One region of the Micromonospora sp. NBC_01638 genome, then DNA from elsewhere that is predicted to be linked to it. Evidence: riboswitches for the same ligand, from Rfam matches in the RefSeq annotation. Region 1 holds a riboswitch; each other region holds the start of a gene.
What was found. Region 1 has a riboswitch for cyclic di-AMP ahead of OG811_RS03225 (coiled-coil domain-containing protein). Riboswitches for the same ligand answer to the same signal wherever they lie in the genome.
Positions count from the first base shown of each region.

Region 2: another riboswitch for cyclic di-AMP. It lies ahead of OG811_RS13390 (coiled-coil domain-containing protein); the one in region 1 lies ahead of OG811_RS03225 (coiled-coil domain-containing protein).
Region 3: another riboswitch for cyclic di-AMP. It lies ahead of OG811_RS11165 (NlpC/P60 family protein); the one in region 1 lies ahead of OG811_RS03225 (coiled-coil domain-containing protein).

Region 1 is NZ_CP109273.1:719,333-724,602, forward strand. Features, by position in the region: gene OG811_RS03215 (HelD family protein) at 1-2,101, shown strand, start outside; gene OG811_RS03220 (cation diffusion facilitator family transporter) at 2,210-3,127, shown strand; cyclic di-AMP (ydaO/yuaA leader) riboswitch at 3,240-3,371, shown strand; gene OG811_RS03225 (coiled-coil domain-containing protein) at 3,377-4,444, shown strand; gene OG811_RS03230 (hypothetical protein) at 4,584-5,093, shown strand; gene OG811_RS03235 (SRPBCC family protein) at 5,184-5,270, opposite strand, start outside.
Region 2 is NZ_CP109273.1:2,820,895-2,826,164, forward strand. Features, by position in the region: gene OG811_RS13385 (carbonic anhydrase) at 1-159, shown strand, start outside; gene OG811_RS13390 (coiled-coil domain-containing protein) at 215-1,234, opposite strand; cyclic di-AMP (ydaO/yuaA leader) riboswitch at 1,239-1,369, opposite strand; gene OG811_RS13395 (YibE/F family protein) at 1,536-2,810, opposite strand; gene OG811_RS13400 (heavy metal translocating P-type ATPase) at 3,120-5,177, shown strand; gene OG811_RS13405 (metal-sensitive transcriptional regulator) at 5,184-5,270, opposite strand, start outside.
Region 3 is NZ_CP109273.1:2,370,843-2,376,112, forward strand. Features, by position in the region: gene OG811_RS11160 (N-acetylmuramoyl-L-alanine amidase) at 1-855, opposite strand, end outside; cyclic di-AMP (ydaO/yuaA leader) riboswitch at 1,091-1,226, shown strand; gene OG811_RS11165 (NlpC/P60 family protein) at 1,239-2,279, shown strand; gene dcd (dCTP deaminase) at 2,348-2,926, opposite strand; gene OG811_RS11175 (pyridoxamine 5'-phosphate oxidase family protein) at 3,026-3,583, shown strand; tRNA gene OG811_RS11180 (tRNA-Gly) at 3,712-3,785, shown strand; gene OG811_RS11185 (CPBP family intramembrane glutamic endopeptidase) at 3,988-4,908, opposite strand; gene OG811_RS11190 (flavin reductase family protein) at 4,947-5,270, opposite strand, start outside.

The sequences.
Region 1 (5,270 bases):
CCTGGAGCAGGAGATTGCCGTCGAGCAACGACACCTCGACCGGGTGTACGCCCGACTGGCCGAGCTGCGGCGCTCGGCGGTCCGCGCCGAGCGCGACGGCTACCGGATGGCCCGGGTGGGCACGTTCGGTGCGCTGGTCGAGCGCGACGCGATGGTCTTCCACGCGGCACAGCGGCGGCACACCCTGGACGCCGAGCACGAGGGACTGGTCTTCGGTCGGATGGACCTGCGCGACCGTCAGGTGCTGCACGTCGGGCGACTCGGAATCCGGGACGAGGACGCCACCACGCTGGTCGTCGACTGGCGGGCGCCGGCCGCCGCCGCCTTCTACCAGGCCACCCCGGCGCATTCGCTGGATCTGGTGCGCCGCCGCACGATCCAGACCCGTGGCGAGCGGGTCACCCGGATCGAGGACGAGTTGCTGGACCCGACCGCCGCCCCGGAGGGGATGACGGTCGTCGGTGACGGCGCGTTGCTGGCCACCCTGTCCAAGGCCACCGGCCGGGGCATGCGGGACATCGTGGCGACCATCCAGCGGGAGCAGGACGAGGCGATCCGCTCGCCCGGCTCCGGGGTGACGATCGTCGCGGGTGGCCCGGGCACCGGCAAGACCGCGGTCGCCCTGCACCGGGCCGCGTTCCTGCTCTACTCCGACCGCAGCCGGTACGCGGGCGGCGGCATCCTGGTGGTCGGCCCGTCCTCGGTCTTCGTCGAGTACATCGCCTCGGTGCTGCCGTCGCTCGGCGAGGACGCGGCGACGCTGCATTCGCTGGGCACCCTCTTTCCGGGGATGACCGCCACCCGCACCGACCCACCCGAGGTCGCGGCGGTGAAGGGCTCGCTGCGGATGCGGCAGGTGCTGGAGCGGGCTGCTCGCGACGCGGTGCCGGGGGGCCCGGGTGAGTTGCGACTGCTCTACCGGGGCACGTTGCTGCGGCTGGACCGGGCCGCGCTGGACCGGATCCGGGACCGCGCCCTGCACCGGGGCGCCCGACGCAACGAGGTGCGCCGGGCCGGCTTCGACGGGGTGTTCGCCGCGCTCTGGGCGCAGGCCCGTGCCGTGGGGATCACTCGGCTGCCAGAGCAGCGGGCCTTCGAGGGCGAGATCGCCGAGCGGTCGGAGTTCCGGGAGTTCCTCAAGGCGTGGTGGCCGCGGCTGCACCCCCGGCACGTGCTCGGCTGGTTGGCCCGGCCGGACCGGCTGCGCCGCTATGCCGGTGGGGTCCTCTCCTCTGCGGAGATCCGGCTGCTCACCGCCGCGTACCAGGACCTGGACTCGGCCGGACTGACCATCGCCGACATCGCGCTGCTGGACGAGTTGGACGCGCTGCTCGGTAAGCCGGCGCAGCCGGCCAAGGCCCGGCGCGACCCGTTCCAGCTTGCTGGCGGCGTCCGCGAGTTGAGCACCTTCGGCGACCGGCAGCGGGCCGCCCGCGCGGCGGCCCGGGAGCGCCCGGCGGACTACCGGGACTACGCGCACGTGGTGGTGGACGAGGCGCAGGACGTCTCACCGATGCAGTGGCGGATGGTTGGTCGACGTGGCCGCCTGGCCTCCTGGACCGTGGTGGGCGACCCCGCGCAGACCGCGTGGACCGGCGATCCGGAGGAGCTGACCCGGGCCCGCGACCAGGCGTTGGGCCGGCGCAAGCGGCACGATTTCACGCTCACCACCAACTACCGCAACTCGTCGGAGATCTTCGCGGTGGCGGCGGCGGAGATCCGCCGGATCTACCCTGACCTGCCGCTGCCGAGCGCCGTCCGCTCCACCGGGGTCGATCCGGTCGAGCTGGTGGTGCCCGCGACGGGGTTGGAGACCGCGACCGTGGAGGCGGCCGCCGGTCTGCTGACCGAGGTGGAGGGCACCGTCGGGGTGATCACGCCGGTCCCCCGCCGCGACGAGGTCGCCGGTTGGCTCGACGCGCTCGGCGCATCGAGGTTGCAGGTGGTGACCAGCCTGGAGGCCAAGGGCATGGAGTACGACGGGGTGGTGCTGGTCGCTCCGAGCGAGATCCGGGCGGATCCGGGCGCCGGGGTGCGCACCCTGTACGTGGCGCTCTCCCGGGCCACTCAGCGACTCACCACCATCGACCCGACCGGCTGATCCGCGACAAATGGCCTGGCTGGGGGGTGGTTCGGCCTTACACTTGCACACATAGCGATGTGAACATACATTTGACCGTGTCCCGACTGGCAGCGGAAGGTGAACCTCGTGGGCGCAGGTCATGACCACCACCATGCGTCGGTCGCCAATGCCGCACACCAGCACCGGGGCCGACTCTGGGCGGCTTTCGGGCTGCTCGCCGCCCTGATGGTGGTCGAGGCGGTCGCCGCGCTGCACACCGGCTCACTCGCCCTGCTCTCCGACGCCGGGCACATGTTCACCGACGTGCTCGGCATCGGGATGGCGCTCGCCGCGATCACCGCGACCCGGCGGGCCACCACCGACCCGCAGCGCACCTTCGGGCTCTACCGACTCGAGGTGCTCGCCGCGCTGGCCAACGCCGTCCTGCTCTCCGGCGTCGCGATCTACGTGGTGATCGAGGCGATCCGCCGCTTCGGCGACCCGCACGAGGTCATCGCCGGCCCGATGCTCGCGGTGGCCGTGCTCGGCCTGCTCGCGAACGTCGTCGCCTTCGCCCTGCTCCGCACCGGCGCCCGGGAGAGCATCAACCTCCAGGGCGCCTACCTGGAGGTCCTCGGCGACCTGCTCGGCTCGCTCGGCGTCATCGGCGCGGCGCTGCTCATCACCGTCACCGACTGGTGGTGGGCCGACCCACTTGTCGCGGTCGCCATCGGCGTGTTCATCCTGCCGCGTACCTGGCGGCTGGCACGTGCCGCCGTCCGCATCCTGGTGCAGGCCGCACCGGAGCATCTTCAGGTGACCGCCGTGCACGACCGGTTGGCCGCAGTCCCCGGTGTGGTCGAGGTGCACGACCTGCACGTGTGGACGCTCACCTCGGGCATGGACGTGGCCTCCGCACACCTGACCATGGCGCCCGGCGCGGAGGTCGGCGCGGTGCTCACCGCCGCGCGTACGGCCCTGCACGACGACTTCCGGATCGAGCACGCGACGTTGCAGATCGAGCCCGGCGCCGCCTCCGGAGCCTGCGGCTCGATCGAGTGGTAGCAGTAATTCATCGTCACGACGCACGCACCGTCCGTCACATTGACTGCAGCGGCCCCACCGGCAACGGTAGGCTCGGTCCCGGCCTCCACCAGGCGGCGCCTCCCGGCGCCGGTGGCGGTCGCCGCCTAATCGCTCGAGAGGGCGAACCGGGGAACCATGTTCCTGGGGTGCATCCGCGTCAGCGGTAGGGATCTTCCGTCCCGAACCCGTCAGCTAACCCGGTCGGCGGCTAACGGAAGGACATGCGCAGTGGCACCAACACGACCACCGACCGCCCGACTGGCGGCCCTGATCGTCGCGATGTTCGCCCTCGGCGTCGCGCTCCCGGCCGGCGCCGCCTCGGCCGCTCCCCCGACCGGCCTGCGGGCCGCCGCCGCACCCGACTCGGACGAAGAGGGCGGCACCCCGGCGCTACGCGCCCAACTCGATGCGGCCAGCAAGGGCTACCTGGACGCGAAGCGCGCCCTGGACACCTCCGTGCAGCGGCAGCAGCAGCTCGCCACCCGACTGAAGACCATCGACGTCGAGCTCGCCCAGCGCAACGGCAAGGTGGGCGAGATCGCCGGCGTGGCGTACCGCACCGGCCGGCTCGGCGCGATGTCGGCGCTACTCAACAGCAACACCCCGGAGGGCTTCATGGACCGGGCCGCCGCCTTGGACGCAGTGGCCGCCAACGAGGACCGGGTGCTGCGTGATCTGCTCGCCACGAAGGACCAGTCCAACCGCACCCGGGCCGCCCTGGACGGCGAGATCAACGAACAGCGCAAGCAGGTCGCGGTGATGGCCAAGCGCAAGGAGCAGGCCGAGCGGGCACTGACCGTGGCCACCACACCCAAGCCACAGACCACCGCCGACACCGACTCCAACCGGGGCACCTCCGCCGCCAACGCGACGGCGGCCCCGCGCAACTCCGACGGCTCCTGGCCGTCCGAGTCGTGCAGCATCAACGACCCCACGCCGGCCAGCGGCTGCATCACCCCGCGTACCCTGCACGCGCTCAACCAGGCCAAGGCCGCCGGGTTCACCCGGTACGTCTCCTGCCACCGCCCCAGCGGCTCCGGCGAACACCCGAAGGGCCGGGCCTGCGACTTCGCGGCGCAGAAGGACGGCTTCGGCGGGAACGCCACCGGCGGCGACAAGACGTACGGCAACAACCTGGCCGCGTACTTCATCCGCAACGCCGACCGGCTCGCTGTGCTGTACGTGATCTGGTACCGGCAGATCTGGCTGCCCAGCAGCGGGTGGAAGTCGTACAGCGGGGCGGGCGGCACCCCGTCCACCGACCACACCAACCACGTGCACCTGTCGGTTTACTGACCACTGGTGTGATGCCGGTGAGTCGTCAGGATGACTCACCGGCATTTCGTCAGGGCAAGGCCGGCTACGTCGCGGGGCGTACCCCTGATGTCGCCTGTCGTCGGACGACCCGGCCGGGGTCGGCGGGAAGCATCGCGGTATGCGTCGGATCCCACCCACGGCCCGCAAGGGGCTGCTCACCCTGCACCTGGTCACCTCGCTCGGCTGGCTCGGTGCCGACCTGGTGCTGCTCACCCTCGGCATCGCCGTGCAGCGTGGTGCCGACCCGGCGGTGGTCTACCCGGTCGCGGCACTGGTCGGCACCATGCTGTTCGCGCCGCTGAGCGTGCTGGTCTGGCTGATCGGTGTCGCCAGCGCGCTGCTCACCCCGTGGGGCCTGGTGCGCTACCACTGGGTGCTGGTCAAGCTGGTGCTCACCACGGTGCTGGTCGGGCTGGTGCTGTTCCTGTTCACCCCGAATCTGCGGCACGGCGGTGCGTTGGGGGCCGCGCTGCCCGCTCGGGATCGCGCCGACCTGGTGATCGCACCCGCGGTGTCGACCAGCCTGATGATCATCGCGACGGTGCTGTCCACGTACAAGCCCTGGGGCCGGCGTCCCGCCGCGCGACCCGCCCTCGCGAACCGTGCTCGCGCTGCAACCAGGATGTAGTGGCCTCCTGGCGCCCACAGGCCACTACATCCACGATCGAGCACGATCATGACGTGGGGTGCGGGGTGCGGGAGGTGGGTGCGGGGCGGGTCAGGCAGGGGGCGGGGGGTCGCCGGAGGGGTCGAGGGCCGCGCCGATCCGGGTGGCCAGGGCGAGGTGAGCCGCCCGGGCCTGGCG
Region 2 (5,270 bases), 2.1 Mb from region 1:
CTGGCCGACGAGGTGGCGCAGGGGCGGTGCGCGGTGGTGGGTGTGTCGTACCGACTCGCCGCCGGAGCGGTGCGCCTGGTGGCCGCCGTGCCGGCCGGCTTCGGGACGCTCGACGTGCCTGCCGGATCGACCGATCCGGCCACGCCTTCCGCCGCCTGACGCGTCGAGGGCCGCCCCGCGCGACGCGGAACGGCCCTCGAGAGGATTGTGCGGGTCAGAGCAGCGACATGTGGACGTGGTCGGTGTGGTTCGACGGCCCGCTGTACGAACTCCAGCCGGTCGCCGGGAACCAGATCTGCCGGTTCCAGATCACGTAGTAGATGCCGAGCCGGTCGGCGTTACGGATGAGGAACGCGGCGACGTTGTTGCCGTACGTCCGGGTGTCGTCGTTGTGCCACGGGGCGAAGCCGCTCTTCTGCAGCGACCAGTCGCAGGCGCGGCCCTTCGGGTGCTCCCACGGCCCGCCGGAGCGGTAACAGCCGACGAACCGGTTGAAGCCCGCCCGCTTGACCTCCTTGTACGCGTGCAGCGTCCGGGCGGTGACGCAGCCGGAAGTGGTCGGGTCATTCTCGCTGCACGACTGGGGCTTCCAGTCACCGTCCGCGGTGCGACCCGGGCCGATCTTCGCGACCATCGACGTGGCGTCCACCAGACCGCCGGTGAAGCCCTTCCCGCCGACCAGGGAAAGCGCCTTGTCCGCCTCGCTCTTCCGCTTCGCCATCACGGCGGTCTGCTTCTGCTGCTCGCGGACCTCCGTGTCGAGGGCCAGCTTGGCTTGCTCGGCGCGGGCCTTCACCGTGTTGACCTCGGCGAGCTTCTTCTCGTTGACCATGTTCATCTCGTCGAGCGCCGCGGCGCGCTCGACGAACGAGTCGGGAGCGTCGCTCTCCAGCAGCATCGCGATCGCCCCGATCCGGCCGGTCCGATACGACTGGGCGGCGATCTGCCCGACCTGTGGGGCCAGCGCGTCCAGGTCGGCCTTGGCCCGGTGGACCTCCAGGGCCAGCTCCTGCTGCCGCTTCTTGGATTTGTCCAGCTTGGACTTGGCGGCGGAGTAGTCGCGGTTGGCCTGCTCGATGACGTCGTTGAGCAGCTTGGGCTCGTTGTCCTCCTCGTGCCCGGACGGTGTGGGGGTCGTCGGGGCGGCGTTGGCCGGGAGGGGACCGGCGAGCACAGTCAGTGCGGCGATCACGGCCACCACGGGTGTCAACCAGCGGCGTAGGGGTGCCGTCACAATGTTCCCTTCCGTCGACCGCCGACCGGGTTAGCTGACGGGTTCGGGGCGGAAGTGGCCCCTACCGCTGACGCGGATTCACCCCAGGTACCTGGGTCCCCGGTTCGCCGGTTGGCGATTGGGCGGTGGCACCGCAGGCGCCGCGTCGCGCCTTCATCGGTAACCGGCAGCGAGGTTACCTGAGAGCCGGCCGGGTGAGCTACGCCTGGATGCCGATCAAAAGTGTCATTTCGCCATAGCGTTGAGTGACCAGTGGCGTGGTTCTCAGGGCGGATACCTGATCTGGTCACGCTGAGGAGTGTCACCATGCCGTTTCCGTGCTCCTGTCCGGCTCCGGCCACCGATCGGCGGCGGTGAATAAGGGCGGGGTCCGCGGTTGATCCGGCTCGTCTGCGCGCCCGGCGGCGGTCACCACCGCGGCCAGCCCGGTGGTCAGCGGCACGGCCGCGATCAGACCGAGTGTGGCGACGGCGCTACGGACGATTTCCTGCGCGAGGAACTCGCTGGTGAGGATCTGCCCGATCGGTCGCGAGTCGGCGGTGAGCAGGAGCAGCAGCGGTAGAGACGCGCCCGCGTACGCCAGCACGATGGTGTTGACCGTGGAGGCGATGTGCGCGCGGCCGACCCGGGTGGCCGCACGGTACAGCTGCAACCGGGTCAGCCCGGGGTTCGCGTTCGCCAGCTCGGTGACGGTGGCGGCCTGGGTGACCGTCACGTCGTCGAGCACCCCGAGCGAGCCGATGATGATCCCGGCGAGCAGCAGGCCGTGCAGGTCCACGTCGCCCTGGAACATCGACAGGGTGGTGGCATCCTCGCTGCCGAAGCCGGTGAGGTGGGTTGCGGCCGTGGCGATGGTGGCGAGCACGCCGGTCAGCACCAGGCTGCCGAGGGTGCCGAGGACCGCGACCGAGGTCTGCGCGGTGACCCCGTGCGTCAGATAGAGCACGACGAACATGATGAGGGCCGCGCCGACCACCGCCACCAGCAGGGGTGATCTGCCGGCGCCGATGCCCGGCAGCACGAAGGTGAGCAGGATGGCGAAGCTGGCGGCCAGCCCGGCGAGCGCGGCCAGGCCCCGCCACCGACCGAACGCCACGATCGCCGCGGCGAAGACCACTGCCAGCCACACCATCGGGGTGCCGCGCTGGTGCTCGGCGATGTTCCAGCTGCTGGTGGCGGGATCGGCCGGATCAGTCAGCTCGACCAGGATGACCTCGTCGCCGACGTCGACCCTCGGGGCACCGGGCCCGTCGGGCACCGGTGTCTGCACCTTCTGGCCGGCGGTCGGCCCGTCGTCGACCCGGACGTCGACCGTGCCGCACGGCCCGGCGCCGAACCTCGGCGCGCCCTCGGGGGCCGACGGCACCGGCGGGCACGGCTCGGTGACCACCCGGGTCACCGTGCCGGGATAGCGCGGTACGTCCGCCCCACCGTCGGTCTGCGGTGGGCCGCCGCGCGGCCAGAGCAGCACCGCGGCGAGCACGGTAGCGACGAACAGGGGCACCACGGTCATGACGAGGATCCGTCGCACCCGGGGCGGGGCGGACGGAGCGGGACGGGTGTGGTCGGAACCCAAGGCGAGACTCCCAACGATCCGGTGCGGGGTACGTGTCAGCGGGCCGGTCGGTTCACCGCCACCGCGAATACGGACCGAGCGGCGCGGCGGATCGCTGGCTGACGAGCACTTGATCACTGACGGTCAGTGCCGGGTCCGGCTGGGCGGGGGCTGGGCCACGGGATGGAGGCGCCGGTGCTCGACTGTGCGACGGTTGACGGGGGATCATCGTGGGGAATGCTAACCACCCCGATCCGGGGCTGTAGGTCGTGGCGGAGTGTCGGCGGCTGAACCGCCCATGTGGGGCCCCCGGCGCGGCATGTTGGAGACATGCCCGACCCGTCGCCACCCGAACCGGACCGCCAGCAGCACGCGGCCCCCGCCGCGCACGTGCAGCACGACAAGCACGCCGGGCACGATCCCGCGATGTTTCGTCACCGCTTCTGGGTCTGCCTGGTGCTCACCGTCCCGGTGGTCCTGACCAGCCACCTCGTGTCGGATCAGCTGGGCCTGAGCGGGAAGGTCCCCGGCCGTTCCTGGGTGGGTCCGGTGCTCGGCTCGGTGGTGTTCTGGTGGGGCGGTTGGCCGTTCCTGGTCGGCGCGGTCCGGGAGGTGCGGGACCGGGCACCCGGCATGATGCTGCTCGTCGCGATGGCGATCACCGTCGCCTACACCGCGTCCCTGGCCACCAGCGTCGGCGCCTTTGACCTGGACTTCTGGTGGGAGTTGGCCGCGCTGGTCACCATCATGCTGCTCGGGCACTGGCAGGAGATGAAGGCCATCGGGCAGGCCCGGGGAGCGCTTGCGGCGCTGGCCGCGCTGCTACCGGACGAGGCCGAGCGGGTGGCGGCGGACGGACGGGTCGAGGCGGTGCCGGTGACCGACCTGCGGGTTGGTGACGTGGTGCTGGTCCGCCCAGGGGGTCGGGTGCCGGCGGACGGCCGGATCGTCGACGGCGGCGCCGAACTGGACGAGTCGATGATCACTGGCGAGTCGCGGCCGGTCGCCCGTTCGCCGGGCGACCGGGTGGTGGCCGGCACCGTCGCCACCGACTCGGCGATCCGGGTCCGCGTCGAGGCGCTGGGCGAGCACACCGCGCTCGCCGGCATCCAGCGGATGGTCGCGCAGGCCCAGGCCTCCGGCGGGCGGGCCCAACTGCTGGCCGACCGGTTCGCCGCCGCGCTGTTCTACCTGGCCACCGGCACCGCTGTGTTGACCGTGCTGGTCTGGACCGTCCTCGGCCAGCCGGACGAGGCGGTGGTCCGCGCGGTCACCGTCCTGGTGATCGCCTGCCCGCACGCGTTGGGACTCGCCATTCCCCTGGTCGTGGCCCTCTCCACCGCGCTGGCCGCGCGGTCCGGGATCCTGGTCAAGGACCGGTTGGCGTTGGAGCGGATGCGGACCGTCGGCGCGGTGCTCTTCGACAAGACCGGCACGCTGACCCGGGGCGAGCACGCCCTCACCGACCTGGTGACGGCACCTGGCGCCGAGCGGGACGAGGTGCTGCGGATCGCGGCGGGCGTCGAGTCGGACAGTGAACATCCGTTGGCTCGGGCGATCGTGGCGGCGGCCGGGCCCGCAGGCCCGCTCCCGGCCGCCGGGTTCCGGTCGCTGCCGGGCCGCGGTGTGCAGGCCACCATCGACGGTACGGAGTACGCGGTGGGCGGGCCGGTGCTGCTGCGGGAACTGGGCCTGCCGCTCCCGGCGGAGCTGGAGGCGGCGACTGGGCGGTGGTCGGCGCGGGGTGCCGCGGTGCTGCATCTGGTGCGGCTGCCGCAGACCGTGCTCGGCGCGTTCGCGTTGACCGACGAGGTGCGTCCGGAGGCACGGCGGGCCATCGCCGAGCTGCGTGCCGAGGGCGTCCGGACGATCGCCATGATCACGGGTGACGCTCGGTCGGTGGCCGAGGCGGTCGCGGCCGAACTCGGCTTCCGGCCCGGCGTCGACGAGGTCTTCGCCGAGGTGCTGCCGGCGGAGAAGGACGACCGGGTGGCCGAACTCCAGCGCCGGGGGTTGACCGTGGCGATGGTCGGCGACGGGGTGAACGACGCCCCGGCGTTGGCCCGTGCCGATGTGGGCATCGCGATCGGCGCGGGCACCGATGTGGCGATCGAATCCGCCGGGGTGGTGCTGGCGTCGTCGGACCCGCGCGGGGTCGGTGCCGTGGTCCGGCTGTCCCGGGCGTCGTATCGCAAGATGCGGCAGAACCTGGCCTGGGCGGCGGGCTACAACGTGGTGGCGCTGCCGCTGGCGGCCGGGGTGCTGGCCCGGGCCGGGGTGGCGTTGAGCCCGGCGGTGGCGGCGGTGCTGATGTCCGCGTCCACCATCGTGGTGGCGCTCAACGCGCAGTTGCTGCGCCGGGTCCGTCTCGACCCGGCGCCGGACTGAGGGCTGTCAGCCGCGCTTCATCAGCCGGCCGACAGCCGCCATCATCTCGGTGGCCATCTCGTCGGCCCGGCCCTCGGCCGCCCCCTCGTGCAT
Region 3 (5,270 bases), 1.7 Mb from region 1:
GTCGGAGAGGTCGTGGTTGCCGTAGTCCCCGTCGCCGAACGCCTCGTAGGGCGCGGGGATCCACTCACAGGAGATGGTGCGGGGGCACTCCAGCCCGTCCGGGCGGGCCAGGCGGCGCAGGCCCAGTCGGTCCAGCCAGGAACGCTCCGGCTGTACCGCGCGGGCCGGCAGCGTGATCCGCTGGCCGTCGTCGGTCACCCGGGACTCGCCGGCGCTGATCGTGGTGAAGACCTCGTCGGCGAAGGCCGCTGCGGCATCGGCGCTGTCCGCACCGGCGTAGCGGGCCACCGCGCCGTACCAGGCAGCCGGGTCGGTGCCGGCGCCAACCGGCGCGCCCAGCTCCCGTTGGTACGCGGCGAGCAGTGCCGCCCCGCCCCGGATGTTGACGCTCGCGTCGGTGCGCAGCGCCTCGGGTGCCGCGCCGGTCAGCGCTGCGGCGGTGTCCACGGTCTGCAACGCGGCGGTGGGCGGCGCGGGGTCTTCGGCCTGCCGAGGAGCGGGCGCCAGCGCGGGTCGGGAGTCGTCGCCACGCGGGTCCTCGGCGCCGGTGTCGTGGTGGCCGCGCCCAGGCAGGGCGACCACGTGGCGGGCGTCGGTCAGGTGCATCGGGCCGTAGCCGCCGCTGGTGCTCGGTGTGCCGGCGTTGCTGTCCCAGCGGGACTCCAGGTAGGAGACGCCGAGCAGCACGCCGGTCGGCACGCCGTACTCCGCTGCCGCCGCGGCGTACTGCTGCTGGCGGTCGGCGGTGGGTGCGGCGGCGGCAGCGCCGGCGGGTAGCGGTACCGCGGTCGCTGCGGCGACCACGGCGGCGGTGAGCAGTGCGCGCCGCCGGAGCGACAGGGTTGGATGGTGCATCGAACCCCCTAAATTCCACGGGATGAAGGTGAGGTCACCTTCGCGCCGCCCGGGAGCCTGCGTCAATACCTTTCTATCTGTCGACGCGTCAGGAAAGAAATCTTCGCGTACGGTCCGTCACCCTCCCTGATCGGTACGGAGTGTCACGGCCGCACGGGTTGCGGATCGGTAACAGGCGTCTCTACTCTGGTCATTCGTCGGCCCGATATCAGTTCCGCCCAGCCCGGGCGGTAACGGACCGACACCGCCGAGTCGTTTCCGAGCGAACCGGGGACCCAGGTCCCTCGGGGTGAATCCGCAGCCACTGCGGTAGGGCGCCGACTTCCCGCCCGAACCCGTCAGCTAACCCGGTAGGCGGTCAGGAAGAAGGAGTACGGAACCCGGTGGCACTCCATGCCCCGCGGCCGTCGTCCGAGCGGCCGGCAGCAGCCGGCCCGACGTCGATCGCGCCGCGCTCACGCTGGTCCCGCTTCACCACCGCTCTCGCCGCGCTGGCCGGCGTCGCCGTCGTCCTGACGGGCAGCGCCACGGCGGCCCACGCCGATCCGTCCGTCGCCGAGATCGAGCGCCAGATCGACGCCGACTGGAACAAACTCGAACCGATCATCGAACGGCACAACGCCACCCGGACCGACCTCGCCGCCAAGCGCAAGCAGGCGGACGCGCTGGCCGCCCGGATCGGCCCGCTGGAGCGCCAGGTCGACGCTGCGATGAACAAGGTCAGCGCGCTGGCCGTGCGCGCGTACAAGGGCGAGAACGTCTCGACCGTCAACGCGGTGCTGGGCAGTCGATCGCCCAGCGAGGTGGTTGGCCAGCTCGAGATGCTCGACCGGTTCGCGCACAACCAGCAGCAGGACGTGCGGCAGGTGGCCGACCTCCGCGATGAGCTGGCGAAGCAGAAGGCGCCGCTGGACGAGATGGTGGCCCAGCTGACCCGTACCGAGGCCCAGTTGGCGGCGAAGAAGAAGCAGATCAACGAGGAGATCGACCGGCTGCAGAAGCTGCGCATCAAGGTGTACGGCAACGGTGGCGGCGGTTCGCTGCGCCCGGCGCCCTGCCCCGGCAGCTATCCCGGTGGCGCTGCGGGCACGGCGGTCAAGTTCGCCTGCGCGCAGATCGGCAAGCCCTACGTCTGGGGTGCCGAGGGCCCGAACTCGTACGACTGCTCCGGGCTGATGCTGGCCGCCTGGGCGAAGGCCGGTGTGTCGCTGCCGCACAACGCCGCCGCGCAGAGCCGCGCCACCAAGAACGTCAGCAAGGCCGACCTGCGCCCCGGCGACCTGGTCTTCTACTACAGCGACATCCACCACGTCGGCATGTACGTCGGCGGTGGCTGGGTGGTGCACGCCTCGCAGGCCGGTCAACCGGTCAAGATGAAGAAGGTCGACGACGGCCCGATCCACAGCTACGGCCGCCCAGGCTGATCAGGGGTGACCGAAGGGCCCGTCGCGATTCGTCGCGGCGGGCCCTCGTCGTCTGGCTGTCGTACCGCTCAGCGGGTGGGCCAGGTGCGCCAGTGCTGCCAGGCGCGGCTCGGCGTCGGCCCCCGCTGGCCCTGGTAGCGCGAGCCGTAGACCACCGAGCCGTACGGGTGCTCGGCCGGCGAGGAGAGCCGGAAGATGCAGAGCTGCCCGATCTTCATGCCTGGCCAGAGGGTGATCGGCAGGTTCGCCACGTTCGAGAGCTCCAGCGTCACGTGACCGGAGAAGCCCGGGTCGATGAAGCCGGCGGTGGAGTGCGTGAGCAGCCCGAGCCGACCCAGCGAGCTCTTCCCTTCGAGCCGGCCGGCGAGCTGGTCGCCCAGCGAGATGACCTCCAGTGTCGAGGCGAGCACGAACTCCCCGGGGTGCAGCACGAACGGCTCACCGTCGGGCACCTCGACCACGGAGGTCAGGTCGTCCTGCTGCATGGCCGGGTCGATGTGTGTGTAAAGGTGGTTGTTGAACACCCGGAACAGCCGGTCGAGTCGCACGTCGATGCTGGACGGTTGGACCAGGGTGGGCTCGAACGGCTCCAGGCCCAGCGTGCCGGCCTTGATCTCGGAGACCAGGTCGCGGTCGGAGAGCAGCATCGGACAACCATAGCGGCGGTGCCCAAAGCCGTCGGATTCGGTGCCGGTGACCAGCGCGTCGAGCTCGCTGCTCGTACAGTTGTTCGATAGAATGCTCGCATGGCTTCCTGGTCCGAATTCGCCGCCGACGAGCCCCGACTCGCCGACGGGATCCGCGTTCTCCTCCAGCAGTACGGGCCGGGCTTCGGCTACCTGGCCACGGTCCGCGCCGACGGCGGGCCCCGAGTCCATCCGGTCTCCCCGGTCATCACCGACGAGGGTCTGTTCTGCTTCATCATCGACTCCCCGAAGCGCCGTGACCTCGAACGCGACGGCCGTTACGCGCTGCACTCGTTCCCTCCGGAGGAGAGCGACGACGAGGCGTACGTGGCGGGGCGCGCCCGTCCGGTGACCGATCCGGCGCGGGTCGCCCGGTTGGCGCAGGGCGCCCGGGCAGAGCCGCAGGCCGACTGGCGGCTGTTCGAGTTCACCGTCGACGTGGCGATGCTGACCCGCCGCGAGCAGCCCACCGCGGGCATTCCGGGTCTCGCGCCGGGTCGGCCGGCCGTGCGGGTCTGGCTCGACCCGCACGCCCCGTCGGCGGCGGCCGCGCCGCTCGCCGTACCGCAGGCACGCCCGACCATTCTCAGTCGTGACATCCAGTACACGGCCGCCTGACCACGGCCCAACGACGCCGCTGCCGGCCCCGTCGTGACGGAGCCGGCAGCGGGTGTACGCGGATGAGCTACGCCGGGCGGGGTGCCTGGGTGCACGGGCTCGGCGACTCGGGTACAGTGGTGCCGCCTGCGGGTGTAGTTCAATGGCAGAACATCAGCTTCCCAAGCTGACAGTGCGGGTTCGATTCCCGTCACCCGCTCCACCGTGAGGCCCCAGCTCAGGACAGCTTTCCTGGCTGGGGCCTTATTCGTTGCTATTACTTCTTGCGCTTGCCGTGCCCGCTGCGTGCCCGATCCTGGCTCTTCTTGATCTGCGAACTGAGCGCGTCGGCGATCTGCTCGTCCTGCTCGCGGGCGGTGTGCTGGTAGATTTCCCGCCACCTCGGGCGCAGGGCCCCGGCTGGGTCACGCGCGGCGTGCGGGGGGCGTCAGGAACAGCTCCCGATCGCGCCAGACCACGATGACGGACAGCACCAGCAGCAGGGCGGTCTGGATTACCTTGGTGTCCGGGTGCGTAAGGAAAAGCTCGTTGCCAAAGTTGGCGGCGAGGTGGAAGACGATCGCGACAAGGACACTGCGGCCAGCGCGGTAGTAGAGCCAGTTCATCAGGATGACGAACGGTATCAGCGAAACTGCGAGGTTGAGGCTGTGGATCGCGCCCTCCTCGACGACCTCCGCCTGGTAGTAGCCCTTGATGAAGCCGAGCGGCACGTGCCACAGCACCCAGACGACACCGAACACCAGCGACGCCCACAGGACCTTCATCCGGGACACGAGCGCATCCGTGCCGTAGGTTTTCCAGGCGATCTCCTCCAGGACGGGGGCCAGGAGGAGCGTGATCCACGCCGGCAGCAGGCCCGAGGCGAACGAAAATCCGTTGCGGAACTCGAACTGCGAGAGGTCGTAGCCGAACGGGATGGAGATCGCGGTGGCGACGAGCAGGGCAGCGGGGAGCAGGGCGACGGCCGCCAGCCAGACCCAGGCGCGAGTGCCGCGCGGCGCGACCAGGCGAGTGAGGACGTCGCGGGTGAGCCCGTCCCTGCGGATGAACCAGATCGCCACGACGACCGGGGCGGCGAGACCGGCCAGGCCGAGGCCGGTCATGACGGCGATGGTGGTCTGACTGGGATTGGGCTGGTTCGACAGCCAGGCAGCGGTGAACCACAGCGCCCACGGGATGGCGGTGGCGAGGACGTAGAAGGCGAGGGGGTGGCGGTAGCGGCTGACGTTCTTCAACTCCACTGCGCGGCGCGTATCGCCTGGCCAGAGAGGTTGTGCCGAATGGGTCATGACCCCAGCCTTTCTCCGGTGCAGAGGAATCGCCACGGCCTGCAGGGTTAGTTCCGGGGCGCGTCAGGGTCGCCTCAGGGTTGGGGCAGGGTTCGGGTCAGGACCGGGGCGCCCCAGCCCTTCGCCAAGCGGGACGGGTGCAGGTTGTGTCCCCCGCCGTAAAACTCTAGGAACTTCATGACCAGCGGATCCCACTTGTCCGGGTCAATGTAACGATCGGTTCCGGGCATGAGGAGGTTCTCCTCGACATGCACCCGTACCACCTGAACGTCGACCGCCACAACGCCCGAGTCGGGCTCGCCGAAGGCGTGGATCCGGTTCACCGTCGCTTCAAGTTGGATGAGACATTCCGCGACACGTGGCGGATCGACCTTGTCCGACGGGGCCGGGGTCAGGCC